4 regions of the Streptomyces sp. NPDC002276 genome follow, and region 4 is predicted to be linked to each of the others. Evidence: riboswitches for the same ligand, from Rfam matches in the RefSeq annotation. Region 4 holds a riboswitch; each other region holds the start of a gene.

Region 1 (4,204 bases), on a different contig from region 4:
ACGTCCTGCGCACCGCGCAACGCGAGACCGGCGCCGCGCTGCTCCTGGTCAGCCACGACCTCGGTGTCATCGCCGGGACGGCCGACCGGGTCGCCGTGATGCACGAGGGACGGCTCGTCGAATCAGGCACGGCCGACGACGTCTTCGAGCGCCCCCAGGAGCCGTACACGAAACGGCTGTTGGCCGCCGTCCCCCGGATGGACACCCCGCGCGCACCCCAACCACCCACCGGCGAAACGGTGTTGAAGGTACGCGGCCTCACCAGAACCTTCCCGCTCCTCAAAGGGACCGCCTTCAAGCGCCGCATCGGCTCCGTGTACGCCGTCGACGGCGTCGACCTCGACATCCGGCGCGGCGAGACACTCGCCCTCGTCGGCGAATCGGGCTCCGGAAAGTCGACGACGCTCTTCGAACTCCTCGAACTGGCCCCGCCGGAAGGCGGATCGATCGAGCTGTTCGGCAACGACCTCGCCGGACTCGGGAAGGCGCGGGTGAAGGCCCTGCGTCGCCGCGTCCAGATCGTCTTCCAGGACCCGATGGCCTCCCTTGACCCCCGCATGCCCGTCGGGGACATCGTCGCCGAACCACTGCGCACCCAGGGCGCCGACCGGGCGACGATCGGCCGGCGCGTCCCCGAACTCCTCACCCAGGTCGGCCTGGACCCGGCCCACGCGGAGCGCTACCCGCACGAGTTCTCCGGCGGCCAGCGGCAGCGCGTCGGCATCGCCCGAGCACTCTCCGTCGAACCCGAACTGCTCGTCCTCGACGAACCGGTCTCGGCACTCGACGTCTCCGTCCAGGCCGGGGTGCTGAGCCTGCTGCAACGTCTCAAGGAGGAACTGGGCCTCGCCTATCTCTTCGTCTCCCACGACCTGTCCGTGGTGCGGAACATCGCCGACCGCGTGAGCGTCGTCTACCTCGGACGCACGGTCGAGGCGGGCCCCGTGGACGAGGTGTTCGAGCGCCCCCGGCACCCCTACACCCAGGCCCTCCTCTCCGCCGTACCCCTGCCGGACCCGGCCCGCGAGCGGGAACGGCAGCGGACGCGCATCCTGCTCGCCGGCGACCCACCGAGCCCGACACGACGCTACGACGGCTGCCGGTTCCGGGCCCGCTGCCCGCTCCATCCGCAACTGGCGGAGCCGGAGCGGAAACGGTGCGACCAGGAGGTGCCGGTGTTCGGCGAGGACGGGGCGGCCTGCCACTTTCCGCGGGTACGGGAGGTCGTCTGATCCGCGATCCACACCGGGTTTCGCCCGCCCGCCCGGACACCCTCGCACCGCCGTCGGTCACACCTCGATCGGAGCCACGATGAGCCCGGAATTGATGATGTCGAATGCCGCTCTCATCGTCATCGGCGGATTCCCCGGCACCGGGAAGACCACGCTGTCCCGACTCCTGGCCGCACACATCGGGGCGGTGCATCTGCGCGTCGACACCATCGAGCAGGCGCTCGTCCGGTCCGGCCTGGCGCAGCACCCCGTCGGGCCGGCCGGCTACGTCGTCGGGTACGCCCTGGCCGAGGAACACCTCCGGCAAGGGCTCACCGTGATAGCGGAGTCGGTCAATCCGCTGGCCGTCACCCGGGACAGCTGGCGCGGCGTGGGGGCCGGGGCGGGCCTGCCGGTCGTAGAGGTGGAAGTCGTCTGCTCGGATCCGGCCGAGCATCGACACCGCTTGGCCTCCCGGGAGGTCGACATTCCCGGTCTGCCGCTCCCGGACTGGCAGCAGGTCCGGCAACGCGACTACGAACCGTGGAACCGTGAGCACATCACCCTCGACACTGCCGGAGAGGGACCACAGGACTCGCTCAACTCTCTTCTCCAGCACCTCGATCGACTCCGGCTCCTCGCACCGGTGCCGCTCCCCGGGGCGTCTTGACGGCGAGAGAACAGTCGATCTACGGTGAGCGCGAGCTACGAGTTCCGGTGATCAAGCCCTGGCTGGCCGGACGGCAACCCTCGACGCAGTGGGGTGCCCCAGGTGACGGCTCGGCGGATGTTTCTGTTCTGCAAGTGCGTTTCCACCGGCCTCAGTTGCCGGCGACACCCCTAGGAGGACGACGTGGCAACCGGCCTCGTGCTGTGCTCCCGGCGCCATGTGGATCTGCTGCTGGTCTCCAGCTGTCTCTGTCACAGCTGACCCGTTCCCCGCGCAGCACCTTCACCCACTCCCACCCTTCACGCGACAGCGTGCGCTCGGCAAGTCCTGCCCGCCGCACCCCTTTCGCGCACCCATCCATGCGGAGACAGAGACCAGCCATGGCACACTTCAGCACCGTCAGACCTCTTCGGCCCCTCGGCGCGATATCCCTCGGCACGGCGTTCCTGGTCGCCCTCACCGGCTGCACCAGCAGCAAGACGTCCACCGGCTCCGACGGCCCGACGATCACCGTCGGTACCACCGACCAGGTGACCAGCCTCGACCCGGCGGGCGCCTGGGACGCGGGCTCCGGCACCATCGAGAGCGAGGTCTACGCGACCCTCCTCAGCGTGAAGAACGGCGCCACGGAGGTCTCCCCGGACCTCGCCACCGGCATCAAGCTGACCGGGCCCAAGGAGTACACGGTGACTCTGCGGAAGGGCCTGAAGTTCGCGAACGGTCACCAACTCACGTCCTCCGACGTGAAGTTCAGCTTCGACCGGACCCTGAAGATCGCCGACGAGAACGGCCCCTCGTCGCTCCTCTACAACCTCGCCTCGGTCGCCGCCCCGTCACCGACCACGGTCGTCTTCACCCTCAAGTCCGCCAACGACACCCTGTTCCCCCAGGTGTTGTCCACCGCGGCCGGCTACATCGTCGACGAACAGACCTTCCCCGCGGACAAGATCCTCGACGACAAGGCCATCGTCGCGGCCAAGCCATGGAACGGCCCGTACGGCGTCACGAGCTACGACAAGAACTCGCTGGTCTCCTTCACCCAAAACAGCGGGTACGGCGGCCAGTTGGGCACCCCGAAGACCAAGAACATCCAGCTCAAGTACTACACCGACGCCAGCAACCTGAAGCTCGACGTCCAACAGGGCACCGTCGACGCCGTCTACCGCACCCTCACCACCGCCGACCTCGACGACCTGGCCAAGAAGAAGGACATCAAGGTCCACACCGGTTCCGGCAACGGCATCCGCTACATCGTCTTCGACTTCGCCACACAGCCCTACGGCACCAAGACCAAGGACGCCGACAAGGCCAAGGCGCTGGCCGTCCGCCAGGCCGTCGCCGATTCCGTCGACCGCGCCCAACTCGCCCAGCAGGTCTACAAGAACAGCTACCAGCCGCTGTACAGCTCGGTGCCCGACGGACTCACCGGCGCCAGCGACTCCTTCAAGTCGCTCTACGGCGACAAGAACGGCGGCCCCGACAAGGCGGCGGCCGCCGCACGGCTGAAAGCGGCGAAGGTGACCACCCCCGTCACCCTCAACCTCCAGTACAACAGCGACCATTACGGCTCGTCCTCGGCCGACGAGTACGCGCTCGTCAAGACCCAGCTCGAAGCGACGGGGCTGTTCAAGGTGAACCTCCAGTCCACCGAGTGGACCCAGTACGGCAAGGACCGCATCAAGCACCTGTACCCGCTCTACCAACTCGGCTGGTACGCCGACTACTTGGACGCCGACAACTACCTCTCGCCCTTCTACTCGGCCAACAGCTGGGTCGCCAACGGCTACGACGACCCCGCCGTACGCTCGCTGATCCTGAAGGAGGAGACCGAGACCGACGCCGCCAAGCGCGCCGAACTCCTCAAGGAGGCGCAGGACAAGGCCGCGGCGCAGGTGCCGCTGCTGCCACTGCTCCAGGGATCCACCGCGATCGTCACCCGCACCGACGTCAGCGGTGTACCGGACGCGCTGACCAGCGCGTACACCTTCCGCTGGGCAGGACTCTCGAAGAAGTGAGCGCCCTCACCCAGGAGACGGCCCCCGGCGCCGTCGGCAACCCCGCCGACGGCGCCGCCGGGTACGGACTCGCCCGCTACCTGGTGGTCCGCTTCCTCCTCATCATCCCCACCGTGTTCATCCTGGTCAGCCTGGTCTTCTTCCTGATGCGCGCCACCGGCGACCCGATCAGCGCCGCCTTCGGCGACCGGCTCACCCCGGACCAGCTCCAGGCGAAACTCCACCAGGCGGGCTACGACCGGCCGTTGCTCACCCAGTACCTGGACTACCTGAAGTCCCTGGCGACCGGTGACTTCGGCCGCACGGTC
Region 2 (4,204 bases), on a different contig from region 4:
AAGGACACCGTGTAGGCGGCCCACAGCACCCCGACCGCCTGGGCGAGCCGCTTGATCGCGTAGCGGCGCATGCGTCAGCCGATCCAGGTGTCGTGCAGCTGGATCCGGCTGGAGGCGTCGAAGTTCAGGCCGTGCACCTTCTTCGCCACGCCGATCTGGGTCTGGAGCTCCACCACCGGTACGTAGTAGGCGTTCCGCACGAGCAACTCCTGTGCCTGCTTGACCAGTTCGGCGCGCTTCGCGGTGTCCGTGGTCGCCGCCTGCCCGGTCAGGGTGGTATCCAGCGGGGTCGCGGGCAGACGGTAGAAGTTGGCCAGCTTGGTGGAGAAGGAGCTGCGCAGGATGTCCGGGTCGGCGCGGGTCACATTGCTCCACGCCGCGTCGAAGTCACCCGACTGAAGCGTCGGGGCGAGCTGGGTGACCTGGAGCTGCTTGAGCGTCAGACCGACGCCGACGGCCTTCAGTTGCTGCTGGACCAGCTCCAACGCGGGCTGGTTCGTAGCCGAGTTGGGGATCCAGTCGACGGTCAGGCTCAGCTTCGTGCCGTCCTTCGTCCGGATGCCGTCGCTGCCGACCTTCCAACCGGCCGCGTCCAGCAGGGACTTCGCCTTGGCCGCGTCGGTCGTCAGGTCCGAGGACAGGTCGGCGTAGTCGGGTGTGGTGTGCGCCAGGACGCTGGTCGCCGACTGGGTCCCGGTCGGGAACACCGTGTCGGCGATCTGCTTGCGGTCGATGGCGAACCCGATGGCCTGACGCACCCGCGCGTCCTTCAGAACCGGCCGCGAGTTGTTGAGGGCCAGGCCGAACACCACCCCAGGATTGGCCCGCCGCTGAAGAGTGACCTGGCCGCCCTGGAGAGCCGCCTCATTGGCCTTGCCGACGCTGCTGATCGCGTCCACCTGTCCCGACTGGAGACTCCCGGCCCGAACTCCCGCCTCGGGTACGACCTTGAAGACCACCTTGTCGAGATAGGCCTCGCCGCTCTTGTGCCACAGCGAGGAACCCCAGGCGTACCCGGTGCGCCTGGCGAGCGTGATCGACTGGTTCTGCACGTACTGCTTCAGCACGAAGGGCCCGGAGCCGACCACACCCTGGCTGCACTTCTCCTGCGGGCTCTTCTTCGCGCTCGCCGACGACTCGATGCCCAGCGAGTGCGTCGAAGTGGCTTGCAGGAACTGGGCGTTGGGCTGCTGGAAGGACACCTTGACGGTGAGCGGGTCGACCGCGGTGGTGCTCTTGACGCCGCTGAGATAGCCCTCGGCGAGGGTCCCCAGCGCACCGAGCTTCGGCACCGCGTCGAAGTTGTCCTTGACCACCTGCGCGGTCAGCTTGGACCCGTCGCTGAAGGTGACACCCGATCTGAGATGGAAGGTGAACGTCGTCGCGTCGGAGCTGATGTCCCAGCTCTTCGCGAGCCACGGCACGATCTTGCCGGTCGTGGGGTCCTGGTCGGTGAGCGAGTCCACGATCTGCCGTACCGAGTAGATGGTGTCGTTGCTGGCCACCTGCTGCGGGTCCACGCAGCCCGCGTCGGAGCCCACCGCGAAGGTCAGGCTGCCACCGGATTTGGCCTGTCCGCCCCCGGCGTCGGAGCCACCGCCGCCCGATCCGCAGGCGGTCAGCAGGAAACTCGTGGTCAGAAGGGCGGCCGTAGCCGCGCGTCGAGTGGTTCGGGAGACCGGATGTGCTGTCACGGAGAGGTGCTCCTACTCGTGTCACCGCGTGCTCACGGACCTGTGCGGACCGTGGCTGGACGCGGGAGGTGTCGACCCCGGCGGGGGTGGGACGCCTGAGGCGTGGAAAGCGCGTCGACGGGCGCGGGGCGCACCCGCGCATACGTCGACTCGTGGGAGAAGGGGGGAAGTGGCCCGTGCGAGACGGGCGACCACAGATGTCGGCTTCGCGGGCCGGACAGATGTCAGCCTGGAAGGTCGGACCCGGTCAGCTGTGACACAGACAGCTGGCGGAGCGCCGCAGGTCGATGTGGCGTCGGCGCGAGAGCCGGGAGAAAACCACGGCGTCGTGGCAGGAGGCACTCAGGTCGTAGCTGTTGGGCACGCCGTCCTCCATGTCCGGGACCCCGGTCGTGGGGCCGCGCGCTTGCAGGGTCATCACTGTCCCTGCCGGGCTTTCACCTGGAGCACCCCACCGCGTCGGAGGGTTGCCGGTCAGCCAGCCAGGGCTTGATGCTGACACTCAATGCCGCTGTAGATCGTATGGAGTCGTGTCGCTTTGCGTCAATGCCGGGGCAGAGGTCCGGCATCGGCTACGCTCCTCCACCGGCTCGGAATCGCCCGACTGTGGATCGCACTCCGCCCGGTCGACCGGATTCCGTGGCTGTCTCCTCGGTGTGGTCTCCGCCCGCCCTTCCTCGGCCCCGAGGCGTTCGGCGCCCCGCACGACGGCCTTCACCACCGCGGCCCGTGGCCCGGATCTCGTCACACCCCTCCCCGAACTCCCCCCTGCCGTCCGTCAGTTCCGCCGTGCCGTTCGCGGTCGGCACCCACATGTCGACGACCCAAGGACCCACCATGAAGCGATACATCCTCACCGGCGCACCCGGCGCCGGGAAGACCACGATCCTCCGCCGGCTGAAGGCGGACGGGTTCGACGTCGTCGACGAGGCCGCGACCGCGGTCATCGCGCGGGGGCAGACAGAGGGGGACGCCGAGCCCTGGACCCGGCAGGACTTCGTCGAGAAGGTGGCCGCCCTACAGCGCCGACGGCAGCTGGCATCCGCGACACACGACGTGACCCGGCAGATCTACGACAGGTCCCCGGTGTGCACGCACGCCCTCAGCACGTACTTGGGCCGCCCCGCTCCGGCGGCGCTCCTCGCCGAGATCGACCGGACCACCCGCGACCGGATCTACGAACGGCAGGTCTTCTTCGTCCGCAACATCGGATTCTGCGAACCCACCGACGCGCGCCGGATCAGCTTCCAGGAGTCGCTGGTGTTCGAGCGGATCCACGAGGAGAGCTATCGGCGGTTCGGCTACGACCTCGTGGAGGTCCCGGCCGGTGACGTGCCCGGCCGCGTCGCGCTGATCGCCGACACCATCGCCCGACTCACCGACGAGGCGCGTGACCGCGGGGTCTGAGCGGCGGCTCCGGGAGAGGCCGGCCGCCACGTCGGCCGGCCTCCGTGGTCGTCTCACCGCTCGGGACGCGTGGTGGACGCACCTTCCCGGGTGTGCTTTGATCCGGCCATGGAGACCACTGGCCAGGCACACACGGTGCTGCTCGACCCCTTCTGGGTGAGCCGCCGCGCCGACCAGTTCGACCAGATCTGTCGTTGACCTTCGTGTAACGACCGCGATCTCGCCCCTTCCGCACCCCGCCCGTCTCGGCGCGACACTCCGCTCTCTCGTCAACCGACCGTTCCCAAACGGCCGTTGACACGCGCACCGCCGTGTCCGGGTCTGCTGCCGCCACGAAGGAATCCCATGGCACAGCCCACCGCCCTCCCCGTCATCGATATCTCCCGCTTCCGGGATCCCGGCACCGACCACGATGCCTTCCTGGCCGAACTCCGGGCCGCGGCCCACGAAGTGGGATTCTTCTACGTCACCGGACACGGAGTTCCCGTATCCGTCCGGAACGAGATCCTGCACTCGGCCCGCTCCTTCTTCGCGCTGCCGGACGAACGACGGCTGGAGATCGAGAACGTCAACTCGCCCCAGTTCCGCGGCTACACGCGCACCGGCACCGAGTACACCGCGGGCAGCGCCGACTGGCGCGAACAGATCGACATCGGCCCGGAACGCGCTGCGATCCCCACCGGACCAGGCGATCCCGACTACCTCCGGCTCGTCGGCCCCAACCAATGGCCGTCCGCACTCCCGGAGTTGCGGGACATCGTGCTGCGCTGGCAGGCCGAGGCGCTACGCGTGAGCCGCGAGGTCCTGCGCGCCCTCGCCGCAGCGCTCGGCCAGGACGAGGGCTACTTCGACGAGTGGTTCGATCATGAGGCGGCCGTACACGTGAAGATCGTGCACTACCCGCCGCGCACCGCCGAGACCGCCGACCAGGGAGTCGGCGCGCACAAGGACTACGGATATCTCGCCCTGTTGCAGCAGGACGAGGTCGGCGGACTCCAGGTGCAGGGTGAGGACGGTGAGTGGATCGACGCGGTACCGGTGCCCGGAGCCTTCGTGTTCAACATCGGCGAGATGCTGGAGATCGCCACCCAGGGCTATCTGAA
Region 3 (4,204 bases), on a different contig from region 4:
GACATCGCCGCCGCCTACCAGAACGCCCTGCGCTGGAAGGTCGGCGGCACCGAGGCGAACGCCGTGTGCGCCGCGAACATCCTCAACGCATGGTCCACCACGCTGACTTCGGTGACCGGGAACGCCGACCGGTTCCTCGCGGCCGGTCTGTACGGCTGGCAGTTCGCGAATGCCTGCGAACTCATGCGGGACTACAGCGGGTTCGACCTCGCCGCCGCGCAGCAGATGCTGGCGAACGTCTTCTACCCGCTCAACAACAGCTTCCTCACCAACCACAACGACGCCTGCATCACCAACTACTGGGCCAACTGGGACCTGTGCAACATGGCGTCGATCCTGGCCATCGGGATCCTCAACGGGGACAGCGCCAAGTACGACCAGGCCGTCACCTACTTCAAGTCGGGTGCGGGGAACGGCTCGATCGCGCACGCCGTGCCGTATCTGTACACCGACTCGGACGGCTACGCGCTCGGTCAGTGGCAGGAGTCCGGCCGCGACCAGGGCCACACCGTCCTGGGCATGGGCCAGATGGGCGCGATCTGCGAGATGGCCTGGAACCAGGGCGACGACCTGTACTCGTACGACAGCCGCCGCTTCATGAAGGCCGCGCAGTACGTCGCCAAGTACAACGCGGGCAGCGACGTGCCCTTCACCACCTACACCTGGGGTACCGGGCAGAGCTGTGCCCAGTCCTCCCAGACGGTGATCTCCTCCGCCTCGCGCGGCCAGATCCGGCCGGTGTGGGCGATGCTCCACTTCCACTACAAGCGTCGGATCGGCCTCGACGACAAGTACATCTCGGCCATGTACTACAACCTCGTCGCACCCGAGGGCGGGGGAGGTGACTACGGCTCCGACAGCGGCGGCTACGACCAGCTCGGCTTCGGGACCTTGATGTACGCGAAGTAGCGGCCCGGCCTGTCCACGGGTCGGGACCTGTGCCCGACCCGTGGACGCCCTCTTGACCCCGGGCGACGGTGGATCGACACTCCAGTAGGGAATCCTAGTGAACAGGTAGGGAAACATGGGGCGCCTTGAGCCGGTCACCACCAGCCGAGTGGACCGTTCGCCCCTTCTGACCTCCCGCCGTCACATCGATCTGCTGCGGGTGTGCAGCGCCATGAGCCCACTGCGCTGAGCCCCGTCCACCGTTCGACGACGCTTCCGCCGCGCGTACGTCCACGCGCCCGTACCCGGGGAGTCCCATGTCCGTCACGCCTCTCGCCGCCGTCCCCTCACCCCGCTCCGCCCCCCAGTTCCGTGGCCGGATCGGGAGCGACGCGCGCAGCGGGCACTACGCCGTTCCCCGCCGCTACCGCCTCCATCTGTCCACCGCCTGCGCCGACGGCCTGCGCATCGCCGTCACCCACAGCCTGCTCGGCCTCGAAGAGAGCTGTCCGGCCGTGTTCCTGTCCGCCGTGCCCGACTGTCCGAGTGGTGGACACTCCGCGCTGCGCCCGCTCTACGAGGCGAGCGCCCACCGCTACTCCGGACCCGCCGCCGCGCCCGTGCTCAGCGACGACTGGTCAGGCCGCATCGTCAGCACCCACGCCCCCGACATCACCCGCGACCTCGCCCGGCACTTCGGCGCGGGCGGACCCCGGCTCTACCCGTGCGGCGCCGAGTCGGAGATCGAGGCCGTCGAGCGGCTCTGCGCGCAGGGCGTCGAGGACGCGGCGCAGCGCGCCGGAGCGGCCGGTGGCGAACAGGCGGAGCGCGACGAGGCGCTGGGCCGGCTGCTGGAGACACTGGGCTCGCTCGACCGCTGGCTGGACGGCCGCGAGCACATGATCCGCGACGAACTCACCGCCGCCGACGTCGAGTTGTGGGTGACGCTGGTGCAACTCGACACCGTGCACCGCTACCACCTGGACGCCGCCGCCGTGCAGAGCGTCGCCGACCACCCCCACCTGTGGGCCTACGCCCGTCGGCTGGCCGCCCACCCGGCCTTCGGCACCCATCTGGACCTCGACGGCATCGCCCGCCGCCACCACGCCCGTTGCCAGGGTCTGGAGGCCGCCGGAGCCGCCGTCCAGATTCTGGACTGGGCGGCCCATGCGGCGGACGAAACGGGAGCTTGCCGCAGTTGAGCGGCGTCCGCACCGTCCACTTGCTGGACGGCCGTTGACATTCGTTCGAGCAATTGTCTTAACTTGCGGCCAGAACGGTCATGAGTGTCAGCGACAAGCCCTGGCTTGCTGACCGGCAACCCTCGCACGCGGTGGGGTGCCCCAGGTGACGACCGGACCGGATGACGTTTCGGTAAGCGCGAGGCCCTGCGGGGCCGGAACAGTGACAGGTGACGCCATGTACGCAGCTCCCAGGACGGCCACATGCCGCCCGCAGGGCTGCGTACGGTCGTACGCCAACCTGTTCGTCGCCGACCGCGCTGTCGATCTGCTCCGGGTCAGCAGCGCACTGTGTACCGCGACGGGCCGCGCCCGCTGTCGGGCCTGACGACCAGTCGGCCGACGCACTTCTGACGCACACCCGATCCCGTCGGTGTGCCTGCCCCCTCCCCGCCCTCGGTCCCGCGCTCCCGCGCGTGCCGTCCGCCGTCGCGCGTCCACCGCCACGGACCGGGGTCTGTGAACCCGCCGGAGCCCACCATGAGTGAACCCCCAGGCACCACCGTGTCCCTGGCCGACGCCACCGTAGCTGATGCCTCGTCAAAACCCCTGACAGCACAGCGAGTTCAGCCGCTGCGCCGGCCCGGCCGGTGGATCGTCACCCTGGTCGTGCTGGTGGTGGGCGCGCAGTTCGTCCACGGACTGGTCACCAACTCCTTCTACCAGTGGGACCGCTTCGGCTACTGGTTCCTGCGCCCGACGATCCTCGACGGACTCGTCATCACCCTCGAAGTCGCCGCGCTCAGCGCGGTGTTGGGCCTCCTCGGCGGCATCCTGCTCGCCCTGGCCCGACTCTCCAAGAGCCCGGTACTGCGCGCGGCGAGCTGGACCTACGTATGGGCCCTGCGCTCGATCCCGCTCATCGTGGTGCTGATCTTCCTCTACAACTTCAGCGCCCTGTACCAGACGCTCAGCATCGGCGTCCCCTTCGGACCCGCCTTCTTCTCCTTCGACGAGTCGAAGCTCGCCACCGACATGGTCGTCGCCGTCGTCGGACTCAGCCTCAACGAGGCGGCGTACGCGGCCGAAGTGGTCCGCGGCGGCATCCTCTCCGTCGACCAGGGCCAGCACGAGGCGGCCTCCGCCCTCGGCCTCCCCAAGAGCTACCAGTTCCGCAAGATTGTCTTCCCGCAGGCGCTGCGCTCCATCACCCCGAACTACGTCAACCAGCTGATCGGCCTGATCAAGAGCACCTCGCTGGTCTTCTACGTCTCGCTGCTCGACCTGTTCGGCTCCGCGCAGACGATGGGCTCCACCTACCCCGGCGACATCGTGCCGCTGCTCCTGGTCGTCACCGTCTGGTACCTGATCCTGACCAGCGTCGTGTCCGTCATCCAGTTCTACGTCGAGCGGCACTACGCCCGGGGCGCCACCCGCAACCTGCCGCCCACCCCGATCCAGAAACTCCGCACCGGTGTCACCGATCTGCGGGCCCGCATCCGGAGGGAGACCGCCGTATGACCACGAACACCGTCGAACCGCTGGCGGACATCACACCCGCCGCCGTAGAGGTGCACGACGTCCACAAGTGGTACGGCGCCCATCGCGTGCTGGACGGCGTCGACCTCACCGTGCGGCCCGGCGAGGTCACCGTGATCCTCGGCCCGTCCGGCTCCGGCAAGTCCACACTGCTGCGGGTCATCAACCACCTGGAGAAGCCCGAGATCGGCTACGTCAGCGTCAACGGCGAACTCATAGGGGTGAAGCAACAGGGCGGACGGCTGAAGGAGTTGAGCGAGCGGGCCATCCTCGCGCAGCGCAGCCGGATCGGGTTCGTCTTCCAGAACTTCAACCTCTTCCCGCACCTGACCGTCCTGGACAACGTGGCCGCCGCCCCGGTCGCCACCGGCAGGCTCGGCAAGCCCGAAGCTCTGGAACTGGCAAGGGAGTTGCTGGGCCGCGTCGGTCTCGCCGAGAAGACCGGCGCCTACCCCAGGCAGCTCTCCGGCGGCCAGCAGCAGCGCGTCGCCATCGCCCGCGCCCTCGCCCTGCGGCCCGGCGTCATCCTCTTCGACGAGCCGACCTCCGCCCTCGACCCCGAACTCGTCGGCGAAGTCCTGTCCGTCATCAAGGAC
Region 4 (4,204 bases):
CGCCGCACGTGCTCGACGCCACGGGGAGAACCCGTCGGCCACAGAGGGAGCCACCGATAGGGATCGAGCCCCTGCACGCAGGTCTCGAACGCCGTCGCCCATGGCCAGGTCAGGAACCCCAGCCGGTCCGCCCCGAGCAGCCCCTCCATCAACCGCACCCGGATGTCGTCCGGAAGCATCGCGAAGTACTCGTACGGAGCCCACGGCGTGTGCGAGAAGTGCCCGATCCTGAGATCCGGCCGCAGCTCCCGCAGCATCCCCGGCACCAGACACAGGTGGTAGTCCTGCACCAGCACCGCCGCGCCCTCGGCCGCCTCCTGGGCCAGCGCCTCGGCGAACGCCCGGTTGTACGTCTCGTACGACGCCCACTGGCGCCGGAACTCCGCGTCGAAGACCGGCTCCAGCGGGGTCTGGTACAGCATGTGGTGGACGAACCACAGCACGGAGTTGGCGATGCCGTTGTACGCGTCGGCGTGCACGTCGGCCGGAATGGCGAGCATCCGCACACCGTCCTCGCCGACCCCGCGCCGTACCGCCTCCCGGTCGCCCTCCGACAGCGCCGAGCACACCCACAGCGCCCCCGCGTCCGGCCCGATCGCCGAAAGACCGGACACCAGCCCGCCGCCCCCGCGCCGGGCGCGCAGCGAACCGTCGTCGCCCACCTCGTACGAGACCGGCCCGCGATTGGACGCGACGAGCACCTGAGCAGCACCGGACGGGGACGAGGGGGACGACGTGGAAGCCATACGGCACAACCTAGCCCGGCCCGGAAACGCTCAAACGTACGGACGGGTCACAACGGACCGGACGGGTCCGTATACGGCCGTCCATGACCGCCCCGGCTACGCCACCTTGCGCGACTGGTACTCGGTGATGTCCACCATCGGCGGCCGTTCCTCCGTGTCCACGGAGTACGTGCGCGGCTCGAAACCGTCCGGACCCCGCTCGAACTGGGTCAGCGACGGCCGGATCAGATGCCCGCGGGCCAGCCTCAGCTGGGCCGTGCGGTAGATCTGCGCGGCCATCCGCCCCAGCGCCTGCCCGTCCTGGTGCCGGTGCTTGCGCACACCCACGTCCACCTGGGCGAGCGCGTCCAGGCCCACCAGGTGCAGCGCGTCGACGAGCATGCCCAGCTCGACGCCGTAGCCGACGGGGAACGGGAGCTGCTCAAGGAGCGAGCGGCGGGCCGCGTACTCGCCGCCCAACGGCTGGACGAATCCGGCCAGTTGAGGCCAGTGCATGTTCAGCAGCGGGCGGGCCATCAGCTCGGTGACCCGGCCGCCCTGTCCGGCCGCGCCGCCCAGCGGGCGGTCGTACATCGCCTTGACGAGGTCGACACCGGGGTCGGTGAGCAGCGGCCCCACGATCCCGGTGACGAAGTCCGAGGAGAACTCCTTCAGGTCGGCGTCGATGAAACAGACGATGTCGCCGCTCGTCACCAGCAGCGAACGCCACAGCACCTCGCCCTTGCCGGGCACGGCGGGGATGCGGGGCAGGATGTCGTCCCGGTGCACGACCCGGGCGCCCGCCGCGGCGGCCACCTCGGAGGTGCGGTCGGTAGACCCGGAGTCGACTACGACGATCTCGTCGACGAGCGGGACCTGCTGCATGAGGTCGTGACGGATGATCGCGACGATGTCACCGACCGTCGCTTCCTCGTTGAGCGCGGGCAGCACGACGGAGACCGACTGGCCCGTACGGTGCTTCGCGGCCAGGATCTTGTGGAGCGGCCGATCGGTCAGGGACCAGGAGCGGGTGCTCAGCCAGTGCTCGACTTCCTTCAGCACGTTGCGCGGCTCCTCTGCGTTCTCTCGGCGAGGGCTGGTCACAGACAGTGAGTAAGTGATCCATCTCGCGGTTCGGACGGCTCACTCAACTGTCCTGGCCTTCGGTTACAGTCTTGAACAACGCTGATGACCATCGCATGTCGGGGGCCGTCGGCGAGACAATTGCATACACAACTGAACACCGCTCATCCAGAGGGGCAGAGGGATACGGCCCGTTGAAGCCCCGGCAACCCTCCAGCCGGTCTTGTCGCATGTACACGTACATGTGCCGAGGCTCCCGGCTTGGGAAGGTGCCAAATCCGTCTCATGGCGAAACGCGTCGTGAGGAAGATGAGGAAAGGGCCTCGCCTCCATGGCTGCGCAGACTGTTGCAAGCACCACGAACCCCGCGAAGACGGACACGACCGCCGCGGACCCGAACACCACTTCCGCGAACGCCGTTGATCTCGGCCCCGCCACCGCGCTCTCCTGCCGCGAGTGCGGCCACCGCGTCCCGCTCGGCCCGGTCTTCGCCTGCGAGGAGTGTTTCGGCCCGCTGGAGATCGCCTACGACTTCTCGGCCTACGACACCGAAGAGCTTCGCAAGCGGATCGAAGCGGGCCCCGCGAACATCTGGCGTTACGCGCCCCTGCTGCCCGTCCCCGCGGACGTGGCGACCAAGCCGAACATCAACCCCGGCTGGACCAAGCTCGTCCAGGCCGACAACCTCGCCCGCGAACTCGGCGTGGACGCGGGCAAGTTGTTCGTGAAGGACGACTCCGGCAACCCGACGCACTCCTTCAAGGACCGGGTCGTGGCGCAGGCCATCGAGGCGGCGCGCGCCTTCGACTTCACCACCCTCTCCTGCTCCTCCACCGGCAACCTCGCGGGCGCGGTCGGCGCCGCCGCGGCCCGGGCCGGCTTCCGCTCCTGCGTGTTCATCCCGCACGACCTGGAGCAGGGCAAGGTCGTCATGGCCGCGGTCTACGGCGGCGAGCTGGTCGGCATCGAGGGCAACTACGACGACGTGAACCGCTTCTGCTCCGAGCTGATCGGCGACCCGGCCGGCGAGGGCTGGGGCTTCGTCAACGTCAACCTGCGGCCGTACTACGCGGAGGGCTCCAAGACCCTGGCGTACGAGATCTGCGAGCAGCTCGGCTGGCGGCTCCCGGACCAGCTGGTCGTGCCGATCGCCTCCGGCTCGCAGCTCACGAAGATCGACAAGGGTCTCCAGGAGCTGATCAAGCTCGGTCTCGTCGAGGACAAGCCGTACAAGATCTTCGGCGCGCAGGCGGAGGGCTGCTCGCCGGTGTCCGTGGCCTACAAGGCCGGGCACGACGTGGTCCGCCCCCAGAAGCCGAACACCATCGCCAAGTCCCTGGCCATCGGCAACCCGGCGGACGGGCCGTACGTCCTCGACATCGCGCGTCGCACGGGCGGTGCGGTGGAGGACGTCACCGACGAGCAGTGTGTGGACGCGATCAAGCTGCTGGCGCGGACCGAGGGGATCTTCGCGGAGACCGCGGGCGGGGTGACCGTCGGCGTGACGAGGAAGCTGATCGAGAACGGTCTGCTGGACCCGACGCTGACGACTGTCGTGCTGAACACGGGTGACGGTCTGAAGACGCTGGACGCGGTTGCCGGTACCGGGCTGACCGCGACGATCCGCCCGAGCCTTGAGTCGTTCAGGGAAGCCGGGCTCGCGTCCTGACGGCCCGCGCCCCCAAAAGACAAAGCCGTACCTGACCGGAGGTCCTGAGCATGAGCGTTTCCGTCCGCATCCCCACCATCCTGCGCACCTACACCGGCGGGCAGGCCGAAGTGACCGCCGAAGGCACCACCCTCGCCGAGGTCATCAGCGACCTGGAGAAGAACCACACGGGGATCTCCGCCCGGGTCCTCGACGACCAGGGGAAGCTGCGTCGGTTCGTCAACGTGTACGTCAACGACGACGACGTGCGGTTCGAGCAGGGGCTGGAGACGGCGACTCCGGACGGCGCCGGCGTCTCGATCATCCCGGCCGTCGCCGGAGGCTGATCGTTACCCTAGGTAATGCCGATTACCGAGAGTTCATCGAATTGCCCCCTCCGCGAGAGAAGCGGAGGGGGCAATTCTCTATGGTTGAGCGGGGTACAGTTGGGGAACGCGCTCCACTCGGCATGCCGAACGCATATGAGTACCGGCTCCGCGTGCGATGAGAAGTAGCCAAAGTGTGCAGGTATTTTGCGCCTTATGTGCCCTTTATCCGGCCCGACTTGCCCTGAAGTCGGGCGAATTCTCCGTAAATTCCCGACCGGTCCTGCCCGGAATTCTCGTCGGATTGACCTGTTGCAGACGGCAGTTGGACGGATACATTCGGCCGCGGTCGACGCGTTCCGGCGCACGCCCCCAATCCTGTGGGGGGTGAGGTCTGACCCGGATCCGCGAAGTGTGGATCC

The links. A riboswitch is a leader RNA that binds a small molecule or an ion and turns the genes downstream of it on or off. The one in region 4 is predicted to bind S-adenosylmethionine.
Region 1: another riboswitch for S-adenosylmethionine. It lies ahead of ACWIHT_RS04155 (ABC transporter substrate-binding protein); the one in region 4 lies ahead of thrC (threonine synthase).
Region 2: another riboswitch for S-adenosylmethionine. It lies ahead of ACWIHT_RS04215 (putative leader peptide); the one in region 4 lies ahead of thrC (threonine synthase).
Region 3: another riboswitch for S-adenosylmethionine. It lies ahead of ACWIHT_RS39660 (amino acid ABC transporter permease); the one in region 4 lies ahead of thrC (threonine synthase).

What each region holds. Positions count from the first base shown of each region.
Region 1 covers NZ_JBSFCQ010000001.1:896,420-900,623, forward strand. Annotated here, with positions in the region: gene ACWIHT_RS04145 (dipeptide ABC transporter ATP-binding protein) at 1-1,232, shown strand, start outside; gene ACWIHT_RS04150 (AAA family ATPase) at 1,312-1,881, shown strand; SAM riboswitch class IV at 1,915-2,024, shown strand; gene ACWIHT_RS04155 (ABC transporter substrate-binding protein) at 2,262-3,896, shown strand; gene ACWIHT_RS04160 (ABC transporter permease) at 3,893-4,204, shown strand, end outside.
Region 2 covers NZ_JBSFCQ010000001.1:912,037-916,240, forward strand. Annotated here, with positions in the region: gene ACWIHT_RS04205 (ABC transporter permease) at 1-71, opposite strand, end outside; gene ACWIHT_RS04210 (ABC transporter substrate-binding protein) at 75-1,694, opposite strand; gene ACWIHT_RS04215 (putative leader peptide) at 1,942-2,112, opposite strand; SAM riboswitch class IV at 2,092-2,204, opposite strand; gene ACWIHT_RS04220 (AAA family ATPase) at 2,532-3,101, shown strand; gene ACWIHT_RS04225 (isopenicillin N synthase family dioxygenase) at 3,447-4,204, shown strand, end outside.
Region 3 covers NZ_JBSFCQ010000022.1:77,312-81,515, reverse strand. Annotated here, with positions in the region: gene ACWIHT_RS39675 (alginate lyase family protein) at 1-909, shown strand, start outside; gene ACWIHT_RS39670 (putative leader peptide) at 1,025-1,138, shown strand; gene ACWIHT_RS39665 (glutathione S-transferase C-terminal domain-containing protein) at 1,206-2,090, shown strand; SAM riboswitch class IV at 2,167-2,275, shown strand; gene ACWIHT_RS39660 (amino acid ABC transporter permease) at 2,610-3,590, shown strand; gene ACWIHT_RS39655 (amino acid ABC transporter ATP-binding protein) at 3,587-4,204, shown strand, end outside.
Region 4 covers NZ_JBSFCQ010000032.1:38,354-42,557, reverse strand. Annotated here, with positions in the region: gene ACWIHT_RS44395 (alpha,alpha-trehalose-phosphate synthase (UDP-forming)) at 1-746, opposite strand, end outside; gene ACWIHT_RS44390 (glucosyl-3-phosphoglycerate synthase) at 843-1,787, opposite strand; SAM riboswitch class I at 1,970-2,124, shown strand; gene thrC (threonine synthase) at 2,140-3,477, shown strand; gene ACWIHT_RS44380 (MoaD/ThiS family protein) at 3,528-3,803, shown strand.